Regions from separate parts of the Paenibacillus ihbetae genome, predicted to be linked through region 2. Evidence: riboswitches for the same ligand, from Rfam matches in the RefSeq annotation. Region 2 holds a riboswitch; each other region holds the start of a gene.
The links. Region 2 has a riboswitch for thiamine pyrophosphate ahead of tenA (thiaminase II). Riboswitches for the same ligand answer to the same signal wherever they lie in the genome.
Positions count from the first base shown of each region.

Region 1: linked by a shared signal. The riboswitch ahead of BBD41_RS11820 (ABC transporter substrate-binding protein) and the one ahead of tenA (thiaminase II) in region 2 are both predicted to bind thiamine pyrophosphate.
Region 3: linked by a shared signal. The riboswitch ahead of BBD41_RS24255 (YkoF family thiamine/hydroxymethylpyrimidine-binding protein) and the one ahead of tenA (thiaminase II) in region 2 are both predicted to bind thiamine pyrophosphate.
Region 4: linked by a shared signal. The riboswitch ahead of BBD41_RS19245 (ECF transporter S component) and the one ahead of tenA (thiaminase II) in region 2 are both predicted to bind thiamine pyrophosphate.

Region 1 is NZ_CP016809.1:2,630,651-2,636,344, forward strand. Features, by position in the region: gene BBD41_RS11805 (EAL domain-containing protein) at 1-568, opposite strand, end outside; gene BBD41_RS11810 (GGDEF domain-containing protein) at 782-2,320, opposite strand; gene BBD41_RS11815 (VOC family protein) at 2,624-3,007, shown strand; TPP riboswitch at 3,205-3,316, shown strand; gene BBD41_RS11820 (ABC transporter substrate-binding protein) at 3,431-4,471, shown strand; gene BBD41_RS11825 (thiamine-binding protein) at 4,587-4,880, shown strand; gene BBD41_RS11830 (ABC transporter permease) at 4,877-5,632, shown strand.
Region 2 is NZ_CP016809.1:2,021,589-2,027,282, reverse strand. Features, by position in the region: gene BBD41_RS30240 (HTH domain-containing protein) at 1-36, shown strand, start outside; gene BBD41_RS30235 (IS3 family transposase) at 33-938, shown strand; TPP riboswitch at 1,443-1,546, shown strand; gene tenA (thiaminase II) at 1,972-2,664, shown strand; gene thiM (hydroxyethylthiazole kinase) at 2,768-3,619, shown strand; gene thiD (bifunctional hydroxymethylpyrimidine kinase/phosphomethylpyrimidine kinase) at 3,616-4,449, shown strand; gene thiE (thiamine phosphate synthase) at 4,446-5,120, shown strand; gene BBD41_RS09165 (BglG family transcription antiterminator) at 5,338-5,694, shown strand, end outside.
Region 3 is NZ_CP016809.1:5,388,471-5,394,164, reverse strand. Features, by position in the region: gene BBD41_RS24270 (iron chelate uptake ABC transporter family permease subunit) at 1-414, opposite strand, end outside; gene BBD41_RS24265 (ABC transporter permease) at 404-1,357, opposite strand; gene BBD41_RS24260 (nitroreductase family protein) at 1,887-2,489, shown strand; TPP riboswitch at 2,663-2,766, shown strand; gene BBD41_RS24255 (YkoF family thiamine/hydroxymethylpyrimidine-binding protein) at 2,868-3,473, shown strand; gene BBD41_RS24250 (sporulation protein YjcZ) at 3,547-3,645, opposite strand; gene BBD41_RS24245 (nucleotidyltransferase domain-containing protein) at 3,761-4,459, opposite strand; gene BBD41_RS24240 (class I SAM-dependent methyltransferase) at 4,599-5,321, shown strand; gene BBD41_RS24235 (methyl-accepting chemotaxis protein) at 5,539-5,694, shown strand, end outside.
Region 4 is NZ_CP016809.1:4,310,343-4,316,036, reverse strand. Features, by position in the region: gene BBD41_RS19255 (energy-coupling factor transporter transmembrane component T family protein) at 1-748, opposite strand, end outside; gene BBD41_RS19250 (ABC transporter ATP-binding protein) at 745-2,574, opposite strand; gene BBD41_RS19245 (ECF transporter S component) at 2,567-3,196, opposite strand; TPP riboswitch at 3,296-3,408, opposite strand; gene asd (archaetidylserine decarboxylase) at 3,575-4,420, shown strand; gene BBD41_RS19235 (SDR family oxidoreductase) at 4,453-5,340, opposite strand.

The DNA of each region.
Region 1 (5,694 bases), 610 kb from region 2:
GGAGGAAATTCACGAAGCGCTTCACGCCCTTCGGAAGCCATTGTGCGCTGGTTTCAATCGCAGACGTTCTTGCCGCTTGGTCCAGAAAAGCTTGCAAGCCGGTCTTGCGGGCCGTTTCGAACAGCTCATGCGGCTTAAACGGAATTCCGCCCTCAAGCGGACGCAGTAGAAATTCATAGGCAACAATTTGCTCGGACGGATCCACGATCGGCTGCATATAACTCGTAAATTCTTTATGTAATATAACGTTCATCATATCATAATGCTCCATCTGCAGCTCAAACCTCTGCATCGGCGTCCAAATATGCCGGGTCTTCGGAGCTTCCCCCCCGGTAACGCAGAAGGACAGCTCATTACATAGATTTCGCGGAAGGGATTGCAGACACTCCATAATGGAGATCAGATCGGAACGTTCCTTATAATTCACAGCACAACTCTCATTGTGTTCTTGCACCGTGTAGCCGTTCTGCGCAAGCAAGTGCACAAGCTCTTGCCGAGCAGGCTTCATATGAACGGTTCTTCCTTGGCCCTCAATCGGTTCAAAGGTGCTGCAATTGTCGCAAATCATGTTCGTCCTCCTTGGCAAGCTAGCTCTCACTATGCTTTATCGGCATTTAGAATATGATTTCTTTGCATTTTATGGATTTCTATCAAACTTATGACCTAATTTTACTGTTTATGCGTAATATCCGTGTTAAAAGCGACTCATGATCCAGCAAAAATCGACAATAATTGCCGATAACAACTGAAATGCGATGACTGCGCCCAAGGAATCGCACCTTTAATCCGCTTTCTTATGAAGAAGCTGAAGCCGCATGGTTTGCTCCACGTCAAAATGCCACCGGGCTTTTCGCTCTTTCGCCGCATACATCGCCGCATCCGCACGGCCGATCAGCTCCTGATCATCCTTGGCATGATCGGGATAGACCGCAATCCCGATGCTCGGCGAGGTATAGATTTGGGCTCCTTCCAGCTCATAGGGGTCGCTCAGCATCGTCCAGATATCCTCCGCCATCCAGATCAGCTCCTGATCCTCTCCGGCCGGATACAGCATAACCGTAAATTCATCGCCGCCGAGCCGGGATACGATTACGCCCCTCGACTCCAGCGAATGAAGGCGCTGCGCCACCTTCTGGATCAGCAAATCCCCCGCACGGTGCCCGTACTTGTCATTCACCCGTTTAAACCGGTTCAAGTCCATATACAGCAGCCCGACGCGGAAACCGGCCCGATCCGCTTCGCTCAAGGCTTCCGACAGCCTGGCGTTAAAATAACGACGATTATACAGGCCTGTCAAATCGTCGCGGTGCGCGAGCGATTCGCTCTTCTGCAGGCTGACATGCAGCCTTTCGAACAAGCGGTCATTCTCGACCTGGATCAGGATCTGCCGGATCAAGATGAGAATGAAGCAGAGGGTCAAGCCGGTAAACAGACCGCTCCATCCCCCGAACCGATGGGCCATCAGGGCAAACATTCCGCCAAGGACGCTGTAGGGCAGCATGTATCTTACGATCAAGGTGCCTGCCGGCCACGGGTTCTTCTCGGATAGGGATCTCCTCCCCTTCCGAGGCGGCGATTGTCCTCCCGCAAAGCCGATGAAAAATGCGGAGAGGCTGTGCAGGGGATCTACATACAGGTCTGCTCTCATATTCATGAAGCTGTCAAGAAAGATCCGAAGGGCATCTCCCAGCACGAATGCGCCTCCGCCCAGGCATAGGAAGATAACCGACCGCTTGCGCAGCTGCCTGGTGTTAAAATACACCACCAGCGTAAAGAACATCAGTACGATTCCGCACAGCGGATAAAGCATCGCTCCCCCGGCAGACCTCCAGACGGTGTCCGTTCCGCCCGCCAGCTCCGGCTTGATGAGATACTCCCAGCCGACCGTGATCAGGGTTACCGCAACAATGACGATGTCCAGGGTAAACCGAATGCCCCGCAGCGGACCCTGCACCTGCCTAAACAAATAAATCAGAGCGCCGGCGAACAGGAATGCTTCCAAGCTCCAGAACAGGTCTGCCAGCCGGATCGAGCCGCCAAACGTCCCTCCTGCCCATTCATCACCCGCATACAGGATGCGCCCGATGGCATCGCCGGCCAATCCGGCTGCAATCAGAAGCCAAAACCTGCGAAGATGGCCTTGCTCATACCGACTGCCGATCACCCGGATCAAATAAGCGAATGCGGCTGCAGGCGCCATAACAGCTAGTATGCGGTGAAGCATTAAAGTCTCCGGCATCCATAAGGCCAATATCCATTGAATCAATGCGTATCCAATCGCAAGCCGAATATATAAGGAATCGGATGGAGCCGGGCTCATACATATCCCTCCCTGAAACAAAAGGTAGGCTTGGTCGTTCATGATGAATAGGTCTTTTGAATTAAAGCGTTTCCATATCCAATCATACTTTTAGCCTGAGGAAAAGTAAAGAAAAGAAGCGCCAGCAATTGGATACTCATAGGCATATAGGCCGCGCCGGGGTCGTTATTTGCGGAAGGGTCCCGGGTTGGAAGTCACCCAATTCCCACTTGACACATGGGGTTTATGTAGTATTATTCTTTCATATCAACGTAGCTTTGGTTACATATCTCAGCATATTTTTATGGGAGGGGTTCTTGTATTATGGGACAAAGACGATTGGACCATGTAGGCATAGTTGTAAGGGATCTGGAAGCAACGATCGCTTTCTATACGAAGGTGGTCGGTCTTGAGCTCAAGGACCGTCTGACGCACACGAACGGGGTCATCCAGCTGGCTTTCCTCGGCTTTAACGGCAGCGATGAAACGGAGGTCGAGCTGATTCAAGGATACAGCGACTCCCTTCCCGCGGAGGGAACGGTGCATCACTTTGCCGTCAGCACGGACGACATCGAAGCGGAATATGCACGGGTGAAGAAGCTGGACGTTCCGCATCTGGATGAGGAAATCGTCACGCTGCCGAACGGATACCGTTATTTCTTCGTATACGGTCCGGAAGGCGAATGGATTGAATTTTTCCAGCGCTAACAGGTCTCAGGTTGCCTGCATATCGAGGCTGATATGGGCCGCCTGGATCACCAGGGTCTCTCGCGGACAGGGCAGAACCATTACCCGGCGGCCTATATCGGCTTGGAAATCGCCTTCAGGCATGGGCATTCCCGTACTGGACAGGTGCTTCCGGTAGGTCTATAATAACGGAAGTACAACCCGTAACTTCATAAATTCATAAATACCGGGGGAGCTGGAATCGGCCGGCTGAGAGTGTATCCCATACAGATACTGACCCTTATACCTGATCTGGGTAATGCCAGCGTAGGAAGCCAGAGGATTGCGGCTGTTTATTAGCCGCAGTATATACTTACGCCGTCATGCGCTCCGATACGATCGGGGCGTTTTTTGTTATGAAGTGAATACGGAAAATAGTAGACATATAAGGAGAGGAGAAACACGATGAAACAACGTACATGGCTCTCTCTGCTGCTTGCCTGCGTCCTGCTTCTGGTCGCTTCAGGCTGCGGGGCAAGCGGCCAAAGCGGCGGCAGCGCGCCCGGCAAGCAAGAGGCTGGCGGAGAAGGAGAACAGCCGGCCAAGCTCCGCGATGTTCAATTGATGCTTGACTGGTCGGCGAACACGAACCACACCGGATTATATGCGGCCAAGGAGCTCGGATACTATGAGGAGGAAGGGCTGAACGTACAAATTGTACAGCCGGGCTCCGGGGGAACCGATGCGATGGTCGCTTCCGGCAACGTACCGTTCGGCATCAGCTACCAGGAGGGCGTAACGCTGGCCCGGACGCAGGGCCTGCCGCTGGTTTCGATCGCAGCCATCATTCAGCATAATACGTCCGGATTCGCCGCACCGAAGGATCGGGGCATCCAGAAGGCCGCCGATTTTGAAGGGAAGTCCTACGGGGGCTGGGGCTCTCCGATTGAGGAAGCCGTCATGAAATCCATCATGGAAATCGATGGAGCCGACGTTAACAAGGTCAACATCGTGAACATCGGAGACGCCGATTATTTTACGGCGGTCAAGCGGGATATTGATTTCGCCTGGATCTATTATGCCTGGACAGGCATTGAAGCCCAGCTTCGCGGCGAGCCGCTGGACATGATCTACGTGAAGGAATATTCTGAACAGCTGGATTATTATACGCCGGTCATCGTAACGAACGAGAAGCTGATCGCGGATGACCCGGAGCTTGTCAAAGCGTTCATGCGCGCAACCTCCAAAGGCTATCAATACGCGATAGAACATCCGGAAGATGCCGCGGCACTGCTGTCGAAGGCTGTTCCCGACCTGGATGCCGAGCTGGTGCTGGAAAGCCAGAAGTGGCTCAGCCCGCGCTATCAAGATGACGCGCCGCGCTGGGGCGAGCAGAAGGCCGAGGTTTGGTCCGGATATGCCGACTGGATGTTTGAGCGTAAGCTGCTGGAGAAGGAATTGGACGCGGACCGCGCGTTTACGAATGAATTTTTGCCTGATAAATAGGAATAGCAAGCCCCGCGGCTTCACAGGGCTGCTTCGAATCTCATCTGCGTGAAGCTTTGCGGCCGTGCAGAGCCGTGCAGATGAGATCCACCATAAACGAAAGGACGAGAGACTCATGGCGAATACACTGCTGAGCATTCAAGTCATCCCGCGTACGCCGGACGGCGGCGACAGCATCCCTTATGTGGATGAAGCCATCAAGGTAATCCAGGATTCCGGCGTCAAATACGAGGTCCATGCTTTGGAAACGACGATGGAAGGCGAGCTGTCCGAGCTGCTCCGCATCGTGGAGCGAATGCATGAAGCGCTGGTGAAAGCCGGGAGCCCGAGCATCATCTCCCAAGTTAAAATCGCACATCATCCGCAGGGCATCAGCATGGACAAGCTTACGGAGAAATACCGTCCATGAAAAGCTGGTGGAGCTCGATATGGCCGCCCGTCGTGGCGGTCCTCTTCTTTTTGATCGTGTGGCAGGCTGCGGTCTGGATGTTCGATATCGAAAAATTCATCCTGCCTGCGCCGACGGCTATCGGGCATGAAGCCATCTCCGGGGCCTCGGGACTTATGGAGCACACCTGGGCTACCCTGAAGCTAACCGTGATCGGATTTGCCATCGGAACCGGGATCGGACTCCTGCTCTCTTTGGCACTGCACAGGGTCCCTTTTCTCAAAACAGCCCTGTATCCGCTTCTCATCTTAAGCCAGAACGTGCCGACCATCGCGTTGGCCCCGCTCCTCATGATCTGGTTCGGGTTCGGCATGCTGCCGAAGGTCATCGTCATTACGCTCGTTTGCTTCTTCCCCGTAGCCGTAGCGGCCCTCGACGGGCTGGCACGGACCGACCGCACGATGATGAATTATATGCAGATGACGGGTGCGACGCCATGGCAAATCTTCGCGAAGCTGGAGCTCCCGCACGCGCTGCCCTCCATCTTCTCCGGGATTCGGATCGCGGCCACGTATTCGGTCATGGGAGCGGTCATCGGGGAATGGATCGGGTCTGACCGGGGCATCGGCTATTATATGATGCTGCAAAAATCCGGTTACCGGACCGATCGCGTCTTCGTGGCCATTCTGGTTATCGTGCTGCTCAGCCTGCTCATGGTAGGCGTTATCACCCTATTGGAGAAACGGCTGATCCGCTGGAACCGGAAGCATTAATTCGCATGGCTCGGCCATGTTCATATTCTCTCTTCATAAGTCAAGCTGAACGATTGAAGCCG
Region 2 (5,694 bases):
CTCGAAGCGCTCGATCGGCAGAAGAAGAAACGCTGACGCCCTCCGAGCGCTATGAGATCATAAATCGCACCATTCGGGCATATGGCCTGAAACGAATGACACGCTATCTATGCGAGCTCGTGGAAGTAAGTCCAAGCGGCTATTACAGGTGGCTGGGGACGGAAGAAGATCGTCAACTTCGTGCTGCCGCCGACGAGCAGGACATCCTTCTCATCAAGCAGCACTTTGACGCGCTCCGTGGCAAAGCAGGTGCGCTTGTGATTAAGATGCGGCTGGAACAGATAAGCGGCGTTGTCATGAACCACAAGAAGATTCGCCGGCTTATGAAAAAGGCAGGCTTGGTGGCCGTAATCCGTCAGGCGAACCCCTACCGCAAGATGGCTAAGGCAACTCAAGAGCACAAGACGTGTCCGAACCTGCTGGAGCGAAAGTTTAACCAAGGCGAACCTGAGAAAGTGTTTCTCACTGACATCACTTATTTGCGCTATGGAAGCGGACACTGGGCATACCTTTCCTGCGTGAAGGACGGGGCGACCAGGCAGATCCTTGCCGACAGCGTGGCAGCAACACTCGAGCTTCCAATTGTCGAGCGGACGCTACAGCGTCTTTTAGAGCGATTAGATGGAAACATTCATCCAGAAGCGATTCTGCACTCCGACCAAGGGATGCACTACACGCATCCTAAAACCCGTCTTCTCATTGCTAAGGCAGGATTTAAGCAGTCGATGTCGCGCAAAGGCAATTGCTGGGACAACGCCCCGATGGAATCATTCTTCGGTCACTTGAAAGACGACGTTGATTTTAGCGATTGCCAAACTATTGATGAAGTGAGGGTGCGAGTGAAGGAGTACATAAGCTACTACAACTCAGAACGATACCAGTGGACATTAAAAAAGATGACCCCCGATGAATTCAGAGGTCATCTGCTTGCTAGCTAAGCTCTAGGCGGTTTATTTCAAACTGTCCACAAATCGGGTCACAGTTCAAGTCAGCTCAACAGGCTGTTTTCTTGTCCAGTTTTATTGAGTTTATCAATTGAAAGCTGCAATTCGAAGTTCTTTTGTGAAGACAATTTCAAGTTTTCTTCCACGCAATTCGTTTTTCGTTAATCACTTGTGAATCCTTTTGAGCATGCTGCCATTGTTGTCCAAACTATATGCTGCCTCCATTGAGCTTCCAGCTTTGGTTACATACACTAGAATCTGGCCTTGCCGGTATATGGCGCCGAATCGTTGCCTGGAGATTTCAATTTGGTCCTGAAATTGACGAAATGCATGGTTTACTTCCGCGACTGCATAAGACGTAATGCTCAGCGTCAGCTGAATCGCATTATTGCTTGCGCCCGATTGATGGCCAATTCCCGGTAATGACGAGTATTAAGCAAACACGGAAACGTTTGACACCACCGCCAAACCTATGTACAGTAATAGTCAATAGAATAGGAAGTCCACTAGGGGAGCCGTCAGCGGCTGAGACAAGAGCGTATCTTGGACCCTTTGAACCTGATCTAGTTCGTACTAGCGTAGGAAAGTGGAGCCTTCACGGATAGAGTCCTTTTTGCGCCTGCTCCTGCCGGGCAAGAGGACTATTGCTGAAGCCGCTCCGTTTTTCGGGGCGGCTTTGTTTGTCATGCCCCGAAAAACGTAATTTCCTGCATTTTCGTCGCGCAGCACGTTAACGCACGGTACGAGCTCGCAGCATGCAAGAGTTACCGGGTATGCAAATCTAGCCGTGTACATAAAGGGTTGCCGGATATACACATGTAGCCGGGTACAACGGCTGCCGGATCTGCAAAGTTTCCCGGATGGAACCGTTGCTGATATGAAAAGGATGCACGGTGTGCGTAGGTTGGTTTACGGGACATGCAACGGATGCTTGGCTGCCATTGTCAGGATTGCTCGGATTACCGGGATTGCCGGGTCGCTAGGAGGACTTCCTGCTCTTCATTTCAAGATGGAGGTGGGGATAACAATGACGTTTACCCAAGAGCTTCGCCAGCAGGCGGACGGAATTTTCGAGGCGATCGTAAACCATCCCTTCGTGCGGGGAATTGCCGCCGGGAAGCTGGGCAGCGAACAGCTGATTCACTATGTGAAGCAGGACTTCGAGTATTTGAATGCCTACATTCGCATCTATGGCATCGCCATATCCAAGAGCACGAGCCGGGAGGACATGGCGGCGTTCAACGAACAGATTGCGTTTATCCTCAACAGCGAGGTGCATCCGCATCAAAATTTCTGCTCGGTCGCGGGAGTGAACTATGAGCATCTCCAGGGCTACCCTCTTGCTCCGTCTGCGCACCATTATATCCGTCACATGCTGACCGTTGCGCATGAGGGAACCCTCGGCGAAATTATGGCGGTCCTGCTTCCTTGTCCGTGGACGTATTATGAGATCGGCCGCAGATTGCTGGACGAAGTTACGCCGGATCGCACCCATCCGTTCTATGAATGGATTCATTTTTACGGGGATCGCGGTGAGGATGCGGCAGGGAAGTTCCTCAGCCGTGTGGATGCATGGGCGGAAGGAGCGACGATAAAGGAGCGGGAGCGGATGCGCGAGCATTTCATGCTGAGCTGCCAGCTGGAGTATATGTTCTGGGACATGGCTTACAAGCAGGAGGAATGGCCGGTGCCGTTCCAGTCGCTGGTGGATGCCGGATAACGAAATGTCATCTGCTCTGGATGAATCAGTGTACGTGTTGAGATGGGATTCATGCGAATTTATAGGTCATATACGAAGCCAAGAAAAGGAAAGGATGATGGCAATGAGCGGAAATACATGGGATTCGGGGCTTGCGGAGCTTTTAACGAAGGTGCAGCAGCAGAAGCCCCTTGTCCATAACATGACCAATGTGGTGGTTACGAACTTTACGGCCAACGGCCTGTATGCGCTGGGCGCGTCGCCGGTAATGGCATATTCCCCCGACGAGGTGGCGGATATGGCCCAAATTGCCGGAGCGCTCGTGCTCAACATCGGCACGCTGTCCCGCGAACAAGTGGATGCGATGATCATTGCCGGGCAATCCGCCAATACGCATGGCGTCCCGGTTCTCCTCGATCCGGTAGGAGCGGGGGCCACGCCGTTTCGGACCGATTCGGCCCTGCGGATCCTGCGTGAAGTGAAGGTTTCCCTGGTGCGGGGCAATGCGGCCGAGGTTGCCAATCTGATCGGCGAAGTCCGGGTGATCAAGGGGGTCGATGCGGACGACTCTGCGTCCGGCGGGAACTTAGAGCTGGCGCTGCGGGCTGCACAGCGGCTAAATACGGTGGTGGCCATTACGGGAGAGGAGGACGTGATCAGCGATGGTGTTTCGGCGCGAATCATTCGCGGCGGGCATGTGATGCTGACGAAAGTAACCGGGGCGGGCTGCCTGCTCACTTCCGTGCTTGGGGCTTTCGCCGCTGTAGAGCCGGATTTGCTGCTCGCGGGAACGGCTGGCCTTGCCTTCTATGGGGCAGCAGCCGCCCGCGCGGCTGAGCAAACGGCCGGACTCGGGCCGGGCAGCTTCCAGATCGTCTTCCTGGATGAGCTTGCAAAGCTCCACTCCGGTTCGCTCGAAGGGTACGCATCGGTCTGCGAAGCGGATATCCTGGCGGAAGGGAGCGTATCCCGATGACAGACGCACGGATTCCGAGAGCGCTGACGATTGCCGGTTCCGACAGCGGGGGCGGCGCCGGCATTCAGGCGGACCTGAAGACGTTCCAGGAGCTTGGCGTGTACGGCATGTCGGCATTGACTGCGGTAACGGTGCAGAACACGCTTGGCGTCCATGGCGTCTACCCGCTGCCGCCAGAAGCGGCGACGGAGCAGATCGAGGCGGTGGGCGGCGATATCGGCGTGGACGCTTTAAAGACGGGCATGCTATTTAACGCCGAGATCATCCGCCTGGTCGCTGACCGGATCCGGGTGTTTGGCTGGGAGAGAGTCGTTGTCGATCCCGTAATGATCGCCAAGGGTGGTGCCGAGCTGCTGCGTACTGAAGCCGTTGACGCACTAAAGCGGGAGCTGCTTCCCTTGGCGATGGTGGTGACGCCTAATATTCCGGAGGCGGAGGTGCTGGCCGGAATGGGGATCCGCACGAGGCATGACTGCCGGGAAGCGGCTCGCCGCATCGGCGGGCTCGGTCCGCGGATCGTCATCATCAAGGGCGGTCATGGCAGCTTCGAGGAGGATGGAGATCAGGTGGTGGATCTGGTATATGACGGCACCGGCTTTACGGAACTCAGCGCCAAGCGCGTGAATACCGTTCATACACATGGGACCGGCTGCACGTTCTCGGCAGCCATTACGGCAGGTCTGGCCCAGGGCCTGAGCGCCTTCGATGCGATTCAGAGCGGGCGCTTATTCATTCAAGCGGCCATTGAGGACGGATTGAACCTGGGGCAGGGACAGGGCCCGACCAATCATTGGGCATACAATCGCCGCCGTCAGGAGGTGCTGCAATGACGGGCAGAGTGGCACCCGAGATGATGAGGCGGCATCTGCGAATGTACCTCGTGCTCGGCAGCGTGAACTGCAGCGTCGAGCCAAGCTTGGTCGTGCAGGAGGCGTTGGCTGGAGGCGCAACCATGGTCCAATTTCGTGAGAAGGGACAAGGAGCACTCACCGGGGAGCCGATGATCCGGCTGGCTCGCCGGATCCAGGAGCAGTGCCGGCAAGCACGCGTACCCTTCATCGTCAATGACGATGTAGAGCTGGCACTGAAGCTGGACGCCGACGGCGTGCATATCGGCCAGGACGATGAATCCGCGGCTTCGGTACGTGAACGGATCGGCAACCGGATGCTGGGCGTCTCCGCCCATACGGTGGAGGAAGCCCGGCGCGCAATCCTCCATGGTGCCGATTATCTTGGCATCGGACCGATCTACCCGACCCGCTCAAAGGATGATGCCAAGGCTGCGCAAGGCCCGGCAATTCTTCGTGAGCTGCGCGAAGCTGGAATCCGTTTGCCGATCGTTGGGATTGGCGGGATTACCGTGGATCGCGTGGAGGAAGTGATTGGAGCGGGTGCGGATGGCATCGCGGTGATATCCGCCGTGACGGGAGCGGCGTCGGCGCAGGAGGCTGTGGAGACTTTTATGGGAAAGATACGCCGAGGAGCCGAGGGGATTTCTTAAGTTGTAAGAGGATTATAAGCGGATCAAGAACAAGGGTGCCTACTTCTGAGGCACCCTTGTTTGGTTTACCGTATTCTGTCAGAAGCCCTTCAATTGATCCATTCCCGCGTATCGTCCCCGTTCAGATTGCCATAGCGACCCGGATATGATATACGTAGGACGATGTACCTGCTCTACGATGCGTGAGCTCTCCCAATAAGCTGAATAGGAGACCGGAATGAATAACAGGCAAAAAGAGATTTTTCGCAATTTGTTAATGGAACCGAACCGCCAGTGGCTCGTCCAGGATCTTGCGGATCAGACCGAATGCTCGGAGAAGACGATCCGTAACGATCTGAAGGTGATTGAAGAATATATCGATAAGCACTCCAGTGGCCGTTTGGTGAAAAGGCCGGGACTTGGCGTCTATCTGGAGATCGAAGAAGCGGATCGGGCTGATTTGTTCCAACGTTTGTACTCCAACGATCGTACCGCCGAGGATGAATCGGATGAGGAAAGGGTGCTGCACCTGGCATACCGCCTCTTGATGAACGCGAAGCCCGTAACCCTGCAGAACCTGGCTTCACCTTTTTAC
Region 3 (5,694 bases), 3.2 Mb from region 2:
GATCATACCGATCAGGAGGAGGAAGTAAATATTATTGCCTTCCCTCCGGAACAGAAGCCGGTATAACACGCCGGCGAACAGAATCATGGCCCCGACGTTGATCAGGAAATTCACATTGCTTCCCAGTTCGTACAGTGTGAAGGAGCCGAACACGAAGATGACGGTCGTCTGAATCAAAATGTATAAAGAATCCAATCCCATGACGCTCGGCGTCAATATCCGGTTATTCGTGACCGTTTGAAACACCATGGTCGACAGGGCGATCGCCCCGCCGGTCAGAATAATGGCCAGCACCTTCTTGATTCTTCGCGGGAAGGCATAGTCCCAACTGCCGCCAAGATCGATGAACAGAAAGGCCGCCACCAGAATAATTGCCACCGCGGCCAGCAGGCCGATTTTGGCTCTATAAGTCATAAGCCTTTCTCCTCATCAGTAAGTAAATGAAAATACCGCTTCCGAGCACGCCCACGGTCAGACTGATCGGAATTTCGTATGGGTAAATGATGATCCGGCCAAGGATATCGCAGAACAGAACGAATCCGGCCCCTAGCAGCGCGGTATGGGAAAGGCTTTTTTTCAAATGGTCTCCCAGATACAGGCTTACAATATTCGGTATGATCAAACCGAGAAAAGGAATCACGCCGACCGTCAATACGACGGATGCGGTTACCAGCGCTACAATGACCAAGCCCAAATTAACGACGCGCCGGTAATGAAGTCCTAGGTTCGTGGCGAATTCCTCACCCATGCCGGCAACCGTGAATTTGTTGGCGAACAGGTAGGCCAGGATGACCAGCGGAACACTGATATACAGAAGTTCGTATTGTCCCTTGATGATCATGGAAAAATCGCCTTGAAGCCATGCGGACATGTTCTGAATGAGATCATATTTATAAGCGAAGAACGTAGCGATCGAGCTTACAATGTTCCCGAACATGAGTCCGACGAGCGGAATAAAGATCGCATCCTTGAACTTGATCCGGTCCAGGATCTTCATGAAGATAAACGTGCCGGCAAGAGCGAATACAAAAGCTACCAGCATTTTCACAAGCGGTCCGCTTGTCGTGAATACGAGCATCGCTACGAGAATCCCCAGTCTTGCGGAATCCATCGTTCCCGCCGTTGTCGGCGATACGAACTTGTTGCGGCTAAGCTGCTGCATGATCAATCCGCAGATACTCATGCTGACTCCAGCCAGAATTAAACTGACCAGACGCGGCAAGCGGCTGACGAGCATAATATGCTGTTGTTGTTCCGTCATGGAGAATAAGTCCAGCGGCGAAATATCTTTGACTCCGATAAATAAGGAGACGATGGAAAGCGCCACAACGGCTGCGGCTAAGTAAATGATCTTCATGGCTCTTCCTTCTATGCATATGTCTCTGATTAATCCGGCAGCTCGTAATTCAGTCATCATTCTCATTGAGATTGATTATCAATTACGTTCTGATAAGCATTATATCATCCTCATTCTCAACCGACAAGTATAATTGAGAATCAAACTCAATTAAATTTTTCATCTTTGCATGATTTGTTCATCATTTGTTCATAATATGAAGCTTGGCTGGAATAGCCGTTGTTGTCCTTCATCCTTCCTTTGTTCTCCCTCTTTACGCCTTATTATAGGAAAGAAAATTTCAGCTGCCTGTTACAGCTCCTGATTACGGGGTATTACATCAATAAATTCTCGATTACGGGGTTGACAATGACCAATGAGATATAATAACATACTAACGGAAGTATTATTTCTTACGATAAGTAAGTTGTTAAGGAATAATAATTCAACTTTTATTAGCGATTACCGTGATGCATATTTGCTTGAATGATAGGACATCTTTTTATCAGGCGTATGCAATCCAAACCATGACTCAGGAGGGTTTATCAACATGTCTAAAGACTTCCTTACCGCACTTAAAAATCGCCGTTCCTACTATGCGATCAGCAAGGATTCCGTCATCTCCGATGAGCGTATCCAAGAAATCGTGAAAGATGCCGTTAAATACACGCCTTCTTCCTTCAACTCCCAAAGCGCACGCGCGGTCGTTCTGCTTGGTGAGCAGCATGACAAGCTGTGGAATATTACGGAAGGCATTCTGAAGGAAGTGGTGGGCGACGAGCAAGCATTCAAATCCACTGCTGAGAAAATGGCCTCTTTCCGTGCAGGCTATGGCACCGTGCTGTTCTTCGAGGACAATGACGTCATCGCAGGGCTTCAGCAAAACTTTGCGCTCTATGCCGACAACTTCCCGGTATGGGCTAATCAGTCGAACGGCATGCTTCAGCTCGTTGTGTGGACAATGCTGGAAGCCGAAGGACTGGGTGCTTCCCTGCAGCACTACAACCCGCTGATCGACGAAAAAGTAAAAGCGGAATGGAACATCCCAGAAAACTGGAAGCTGATTGCGCAAATGCCGTTCGGCAAGCCGGTCGCTGAGCCAGGGGACAAGGAATTTGCTCCGCTTGAAGATCGCGTGAAAGTTTACAACTAAGCGAGACAAGATCAAAAGCGCCATCAGGAAGCTTTGCACAAGCTCCCCGTGGCGGCTTTTTGCTGCGGTCCATTGTTTTTTCGATCCCAAGACGTTACAATTACCAGGTAAAGAAGCCGCCCTCTTTCGAAGCTTGTACCGGCCGGCATCAAAGTAAAACTTCATATCTTGTGTTGCTGTACTAGGGGTGCCTTGTGCTGAGAAACGGCGGAACCGCCGTTAACCCTTACTACCCGATCTAGGTCATGCTAGCGTGGGGAAGTGTAGCGTTTATGTTTATGTATTTTTCGCGTAGACATTGCCGCACTTTCCAACGGGGTGCGGTTTTTTTGCGTTCTATTTAACGTTCTTAAATTTATGCTGCGGGAGGAAACGACAATGAATGAGCTAGTATGCGGAACCAGCCGGATTGTTGGCTGCCGGTTCTCGGTATTTCCGATGACGGACCGCTTCGTCGAAGTGATTATGGGAGCACTAAAGTCTGTGCAAACGGATAAGGTATGGATTCACACCGATGATGTCAGCACTTGCGTCCGGGGCCGTGCGGAGCATGTTTTTGACGTGACCCGGGCGATATTCGCCCATGCGGCAGCTTCCGGCGTACATACGGTTTTTAACGGAACCTACTCGATCGGCTGCCCCGGCGATACGGATGCGGATGTCTATATGTCCGAGGATTCCCGGGTGTTAAACAGCGAGCTTGGACCGCATGCGGATATCGAAAGCGCCTGCCAGTTCGCCTTATACCCGCTCGGGACCGAGCAATACATGGATATCATTTACGGCGAAGTGCAGCGTGCCAAGGAAAAAGGAACCTTCGGGGGCAGCGTCCATTACGCAAGCCGTCTTGACGGAACGCTCTCGCGCGTATTCGAATCCCTGGAGGATGCGTTCAGTCATGCCATACAAACGGACTCCAGCCACCTGGTGATGACCGCTGTCGTGTCTGCGCACAGCCCATCACCAAAGCATAGAAGCGTATAATATGCAGCTTAAGCAGGCAAGGACCCGGCAAAATGCCGGGTCCTTGCGCTATCCACCGCGTATCCTTGATGAATCAAACCCAAGCAAGCGAGATGATTACGAGCAGGATAAAGAGAACCAATATAATACCCGTAGATGTGCCCCATACATCTCCACCATATGTTCCGCTCATGAAGATCCCTCCTGGATTTATTGAAATACGTGATGTTATCACATATTACGGTATGATCCGGAAAGGATGCCGGTCACGGCAGCTGTACCGCTTGTCTTGCCCCAACCTGGTTGCCTTATTCTTCATAACCGGCAAGCAGCGGGCCGCCGTAAGGGAGCAGCACCTGCTCGCACAGCTTCATAAGCTGTTCCGATTGCCGGCTCCGGTACATCGCCTCCAGCGCATGCACCAGCTGCTCGCCAAAGCGCGGGTCGAACCCCGACACTAACCGGAACAGCGTCTTCCCCTCCCCCGTCCACTGCCGGTTCACCCTCAGGACAAACTCGCAGAGCAGAGTCGATATTTTTTGAACGGTAAACCAGGCTTCCCCGTCCCCTTTGGCTTGCTCAAGATCCATCATATACTCGGTGATCATGTACCGGGCTGCATCAATATCGGACATCGTTAACGGCAGCGGGCCGTAAGCCAGATCAGCCTGCGCCTCCTCGCGAATGTTGTCCCCCTCCGGTACCGAGCGAAGGACGATGCCTTCGGCCATGATCCGCTGCAGTGTCGGATTCGCCGCAACGATGCCTGCGTCAAAATCCTCGCGATAGCCTGAGCTTGATACGATAAACAGCTCTACGATCCAGCCGGCAGCTTCGATCGTCCTTCTTCTCAGCCCTTCGCCTTCTCTCTCTACAATGATCACGTCAAGGTCGGAATGCTCGTTGTGTTCTCCTCTGGAAGCACTGCCCCCCAGTACAGCCAGCAGACAATCCGGATATTGTTCCGACACGACCTTCATGGCGGCCTGAATCGGCTCCATCTTCATGCGTCTTTCCCCCAAACCGCTCATATCTTCAAAAAAAGGGCTCAAAATAGTAAATTCAGCGAAAACCCCAAACGTACCTCAATCATATGGTAAATAAACAAATATCCTTATGCAGACGACGAAAGTAGGGATCAATCCGATGAATTACATTAATATGCTGTCCAAATTAGGGATGGGCAGCGCCCACCCCGGCGGATTCGAAGCAACACTGCGAATGCTGAAATCGTACCCCATCCGGCCGAGCAGCCGAATTCTGGAGGTTGGCTGCGGCACCGGCCGAACGGCCTGCCATCTATCCGGCCTGGGCTACCAGGTGACGGCCATTGACCTGAATGAACATATGATAACCAAAGCGAAAGCCAGGGCGGAGGCTATGGGGGCGGACGTGGAATTTCTTCAGGCTGACGTATGCTCGCTGCCTTTTCCGGACCATCAATTCGATGTCATCCTGGCCGAGTCGGTCACCGTCTTCACCGACGCGTCGCGTTCCATCCCGGAATATTACCGCGTACTGGATGCCGGCGGCATTTTATTGGACAGGGAGCTGATTCTCGACAAGAGCATGCCTGAGCCGCAGCTTGGCGAGCTGCTTGCCTTCTTCGGCATCCCCTGCCTCATGGACCGGGAGAAATGGCGCGATGCGCTGCTGGGCAGTGGCTTCAGGCTGGCCGAGGTTTTGGAGTACAATCATTTCAACGAACAGCTGAAGGAGGAGCAGACGCGCCACCTGGACGCCTATGAGCAGCGGGATAAAGGGATCTTGCTCGATCTCGCGCTCTGGGAGACGGTCTTCAAGCATGACCGCATGATTCTCGACAACACCGAGTATTTGGCCTCCGCATTGTTCCGGGCGGAGAAATAGATAATCGATGGGGCGGTTTTTTTGCGCATCCGCGTGGAAATCCGCTCTATTCTTTTTATGAGGATGATTAGAGGTCCGGGGCTTTCTGGTCTTCTCCAGCGTCAGGTCTTTAGACTCATCTGATTGAAAATTTTGTAATTCCTTATATCTACTTTTGTCGCATAATGCTATAATCATGGTAAAAATATCCTATGTCGCTTGAGGAGGATTCATTCGTATGGCATGGTTCAACAGACTCCCGATCGCTCAAAAAATCACAGCAGCCTGTTATCTCATTGCCGCCTTGTTCGCGCTGCCAATGCTGATTGCCTTTATCATTCTGGGTAAGGCGGTTATTGGTATCGTGCTTGTTGCGGTGCTAATCGGACTCACG
Region 4 (5,694 bases), 2.3 Mb from region 2:
CGCCGTATGCTGCCGCCGCAAGCAGCGCGATGGTGAGCAGATCATAGCGGGAATAGCGCGAGGGGTAAAAATACGTTCGGCGCCGTCCCCGCTCACCGTCAAATCGCTTGGCTTCCATCGCCGCCGCAACCCGGTGCGCCCGGCGGATGCTCTGTGCAAGAAGCGGCACCACGTACATCCCTGCCCGGTTCACCGCCCCGCGGACGCCGCGGATCGGGACCACTCCCCGCACCTTCAGCGCTTGCCGGCGGATCACATATTCCTCCCACACCATCGGCAGAAGCCGGATGGAAGCCATAAAGCTGTAGGCGTACTTGGGAGCAAGCTTCAGCTTTTGCATCAGGCTGTAGAACAAATCGACCGACGACGTCGTCGTCACGAGCAGAAGCCCTTCGCAGGCGAAGGCGATTCCTTTAAACCCGAGGTGCAATCCACGATAGAAGCTTTCCTCCGATACCTTGAACAGCCCCCATTCCCACCAGATCGTCTCTCCCTTCCCGAACAGCATCATGGATGATGAGGAAGAGATGAAGGCGAGCAGAAATGGAATGAAGAACAGCAGCATCTTCCATGTGCGCACACCTGACAGCGCCAGGAGGCAGATCATAAAGATCAGCGCCTGATACGCCACGAAATCAATGTCGTGCGTCAGCACCGTCATCAGGAACAGGCAGCAGACGAGAAGCAGCTTCACGACCGGATTTGCCCGGTGCAGGCACGTGATGCGGACCGGATTCCATAGATTCATGACCTCACCTCCGCGTACGGCTTGCCGGAAGATTCCTTGTTCTCCTCACGGGCAGCATACTCCTTGGCTTCGCCCTCTGACCACATCGGCGGATAACCGTTCTCCTGGAAGCCAGGCGCTCTCCTTGCCGCCAGCCTTGGCGATGCCATGCAGGAGACCAGCTGCCCTTGACGAATCTCCCAAATATGGGTGGCCGCCTGCTCGGCGATTCGCATCTCGTGGGTGACCATCATGATCGCCGTCCCGGCCCGGCGCAGCCGTTCGCACATCTCCAGAATCGCAAACGTGTTCCGCGCATCCTGGCCAAACGTAGGCTCATCCAGCAGCAGCACCGCCGGCTGTCGGGCCATGGCTGTGGCCACGCTGAGGCGGCGCTTCTGGCCCGTGGAGAGCTGGTACGGATGCCGGCTCTCCTTGCCGTCTAGTCCGAATCGCTCTAGCGTCCGGCTGGCCTGCTCAGCCGCCTCATCCGAGGACATGCCGTCCACCAGCAAGGAGTACGCCACCTCATCCGACACCCGCTCCGTCACGAATTGCAGCTCGGGATTCTGAAATACGAATCCGATTCGGCGGAGCATCCGCTCCTTTTGTTTGCGGTTTCGTCTTCCTTTCCCTAGCGGTACCTCCTCCCCGCCGAGGAGGTACCTACCTTCCGCATTCAGCAGCCCCATCAGACTGAGAAGCAGCGAGCTCTTCCCCGCCCCGTTCGGCCCGACAATCGCAATAAAATCGCCCGGATACACCTCCGCCCCCTGGACGGTAATAACGGCTTTGTCCCAACGCTTGCCTGAAAATTCAGCCAGCTGAACGGCAGGCTTGCTCTGTTCCGCCGACGTAAAGTCCGCCACGTTAAGCCGTCCGGACTCCTCACCGGAATAGAGCCGTTCCCGGTTCTGTATCTGAGCAGCTGTTCCCAAATCCCCGGCGAAGGAATCATCCTGGCGGGATCCGCCGGAGGATGCGCTGGATGATGCGCCGGAGGATGCACCGGAGGATGCCTCGAGCGGTGCAAATATTTCCCTGCCGGATGGGGACTGCGCATAATCGTCCCATACGCCGGGATACCAGATGCCGAATTCCTTCAGCTCCCGCGAATAGCGGGCGAATACATCGGCCGGCGTGCCTTCACCCAGAATCGCCCCATCCGGGCCAAAAAGCACGACCCGGTCTGCATATTCAGCCATCTCTTCAATCCGGTGCTCCACGATGATCAAGGTTCGCCCTGAGGATACGGCCTTCACCGCCGTCCAGATTTGCTCGCGGCCCTCGGGATCGAGCAAGGCTGACGGCTCATCCAGAAACAGCACCTCCGGCTCCAGCAGCAGGGCAGAAGCCAGTGCAAGACGCTGCTTCATCCCTTGCGATAAATGCGCGATTTTGACATGCAGCGACTCCAGCTCCAATCCGACCGCATGCAGCGCTGCCTGCATCCGCTCTTCCATCTGCTCCCGTGGAACGCATTGATTTTCCAGGACGAATGCCAGCTCCTCGTCCACGAATGGCATGCAGAACTGGGTGTCGGGATCCTGGAACACATATCCCCAGGATGCGGGAAGCTTCTGCGCCTCGCATTTCATCGGCACCTCCGTCGCCCGGGGAATCATCCCGCTCAGCACCTGAAGAAGCGTCGATTTCCCGCAGCCGCTTGGACCCAGCAGCAGCACCTTTTCTCCGCGGGCGGCCGAGAACGAAAGGTCTTTGAACATCAGCCGTTCCTCGCCCGGATATTTAAGGCGCAGACCTTCCACATAAACCGCCGGCTCCGCCTGCGGATCATTAGACGCATCGACGGTATTTCCGGGGAGGTCCGTTAGCGTTTTAGACATGGCGCGAATCGTCCAGCGCCTCATAGTCTTTTTGCGAAGCCGGACGCAGCAGGGAGGTTACGCCGGTACGCTCCAGCGCTTTGGCGAGGACGAGCATCAAGAGGCCTGCAATGACGGCGCCGCTGAAGATCCGCATGCCGTACTTCGCCAGAAACATCCAGGTCTGCAGATCGTCCGTGTAGCTGTAGAAGAAATCAAGCAGCATCGAGCCGACGGCAGCAGCGGCCCCGGCCAGAGCCACCGTCAAGGCAGAGGAGCTGCGGTAGCGGGTTGCGGCAAATACGAGCTCGGCCCCCAAGCCTTGAATCAAGCCATACATCAGCAGCGTAAGCCCCCACCCGCTTCCGAACAGCACTTCGACATGTGCGGCTGCGACCTCTGCAATGATGGCCACGCCGGGTTTCCGAATCAGCAGATAGGCCAGTGTCGCCGCGGCAAACCACATGCCGTACAGCAATTCGTCCGCTTCGAAAAAGAGCGGCTTCAGCAGGTTGTATACCGAGCCCCAAAAGTGATACACCACGCCCAGCACCAGCGATACAAGCACCGTCACCAAAATATCGCTCAGTCTGAGCCCTTTCCTCGGCTGAGCCCCCATCATTCCTTGCCTCATCGTTTCCATCATACAACTTCCCCTCTCCATCGCTAATTTTTTGAAAATGGAAAAATCGCAACAAAAAACCGTCTGGAAAAACGCGCAGACGGAAATTAGGCCCTAATATGAGCAGGGTCGGATATTCTCTACGCTGGCATTACCCAGTTCAGATTAACGGTCAACAGCGGATAGCAGCTGCAATCTCAGCCTGATTCACTCAAGCACCCGTATTCCCTATTCGGTTTTATGTTAACTTTAAAATACACAGCCTTCCCTGTTTTGGCAAGAGTCTTTTTTTCTTCAGAGTCCGTTTGTTGATTTCCAGCCGATTCTATGTCAATATCAGAGTGATTGCTTTTCGAGCATCATCGATAGCTGAGGTCTTTGCACAAAAAGGAGATAAACATGGCCAAACGATTGCTGCGTCTGATGACAGAGCTCTCCTCCCGAAAGTGGTTGTCCCATTTGGTGGGGCAGTTCTCCCACAGCCGGTTGAGCCGTCATCTGATCCCTGCATTTATTCGAATATATCAAATTCCGGCGCATGAAGCGGAGAAGGAGCTGCATGAATACCGCTCGCTAAATGAATTCTTCTCCCGCCGATTAAAGATCGGCCTGCGCGCCATAGATGCCACAGCCGATGCGATGGTAAGCCCGGTTGATGCGACGATTACCGCCATGGGCACCATCGATACCGGCACCATCCTGAACGTCAAGGGACAGGATTACACCATTGAAGAGCTGCTTGCACAGTCTCCGAGATTCGAGAATTATGTGAACGGTTACGCGTTCGTCTTATATTTGAGCCCGACGGACTACCATCGGATCCATTCCCCGGTTACCGGCGTACAGATCGAACGGGAGCATCTTAAGGGCAAGGTGTACCCCGTCAACGATTTTGCCATGACCCATATCCGGTCGGTGCTCAGCCGCAACGAAAGGCTCATTACCTACATCAAGCATGAATTCGGTGAGGTTGCCGTGGTCAAGGTCGGGGCTTTGAACGTAAGCAGCATCCGATATGCCGACGAGAGCGTGACGAAATGGCAGATCGGGGACGAGCTGGCCTACTTCGAATTCGGCTCAACCGTTGTGCTGTTGACCGAGAGCGGCACCTTTACCCCCCGGGGAGATCTCGCTCTCGGGTCGACGGTTAAAATGGGCGAGCTGCTCGGCATCCTCCATCCGCCCGCAGACAAGAAGAAGAAGCGGGAGGTGTGCTTGGAGCAGGAGTTATGTACGGAAAAATAAGAACGCCCTTGCCGTTTTAGACAAGGAAAACGTCATGAATCATCTTTTCCCAGCAGCCGGACGATCAGCCGCTGAAAGAAGCGGTCGGGCAGCCATGCCTTGATCCGCCCGGTCAGCCGGGTGCTGCGGGGAAGCCGGTACCGGAATCTTGGATGGTCCATACCGGCGATTCGAGCCACCAACCTTGCAACCTCGAGCGGATCCCCGCTCTTTTTGGCGGTCCGTTCGGAGTACGCCAATACCCGCTTCAGCATCCCGCTGTAGGGCGATCCCTCCCTCACCTTCAACTCACCGAAGCTCTTCCCCCAGATCGGCGTACCATAAGCCCCGGGCTGCACCAGCACCACATCGATGCCAAGAGGCATCAATTCCATGGCCAGGCTTTCCCCAAGGCCTTCGACAGCGAATTTGGAAGCCGCATACGGGCCGTACCCCGGAAAGCCAACAACGCCGCTGATGCTGCTGATCAGAATCATTTTGGATTTACCGGTCCGCCGCATCAGCGGCAGCATGCTTTGCGTTACGGCGACGGTTCCGAGCACATTGGTCTCGAGCTGTCTTCTCCACTCGCTGAGCGGCACGTCCTCTACGAATCCGCCGACCGCGATGCCAGCGTTATTGACCAGCACATCCAAGCGCCCGAGCTCTTCCTCTGCGAAGCGCGCGGCTGCTAATACCTGCGCTTCGATGCAAATATCAAGCTCGATCACGCGAATCCGTTCGGCCACGTCGAACTTCGCCGCCTGCTGCAGGAGCTTCCCGGCTGCCTCCGGTCTTCGCATCCCCGCTGCGACATCATACCCGCATTTCGCCAGCTCGATGCTGATCAGCAGTCCGAAGCCGCTGGATGCGCCCGTCACCAGGGCTGTCTTTTGATTCGCCGCTTTCATAAACTCCATCCCCCCAGCTTTCTCAATCATGCAGTCGCGACTCCCCCGCTTGGCCTAATCCCTTGCCGCAACTCGAAAACCTCTTATAAACCGCTTCGCGAATATCCGTAACCTGATCATACACGGGGTCGGGCCCAAGCTCAATCGTGAAACTTAGATCCTGAGCATACAAGCCAAGGGGCATCACGCCAGGGGCCCATGTAAAAAGAGAGCCCTGCCGGACTCCCTTTACGGTTAACTTATAATATTATTCCCACATGATGCTACTCGCCAACCAGCCAACCTGGTATGTACAAGACTTTTAAGATCACCCGGCCGGGCTGCTAGCTTTGGATCATCGTATATAAAATCGGGGTTCACCTTCTTATCCCCGGACAAAATACT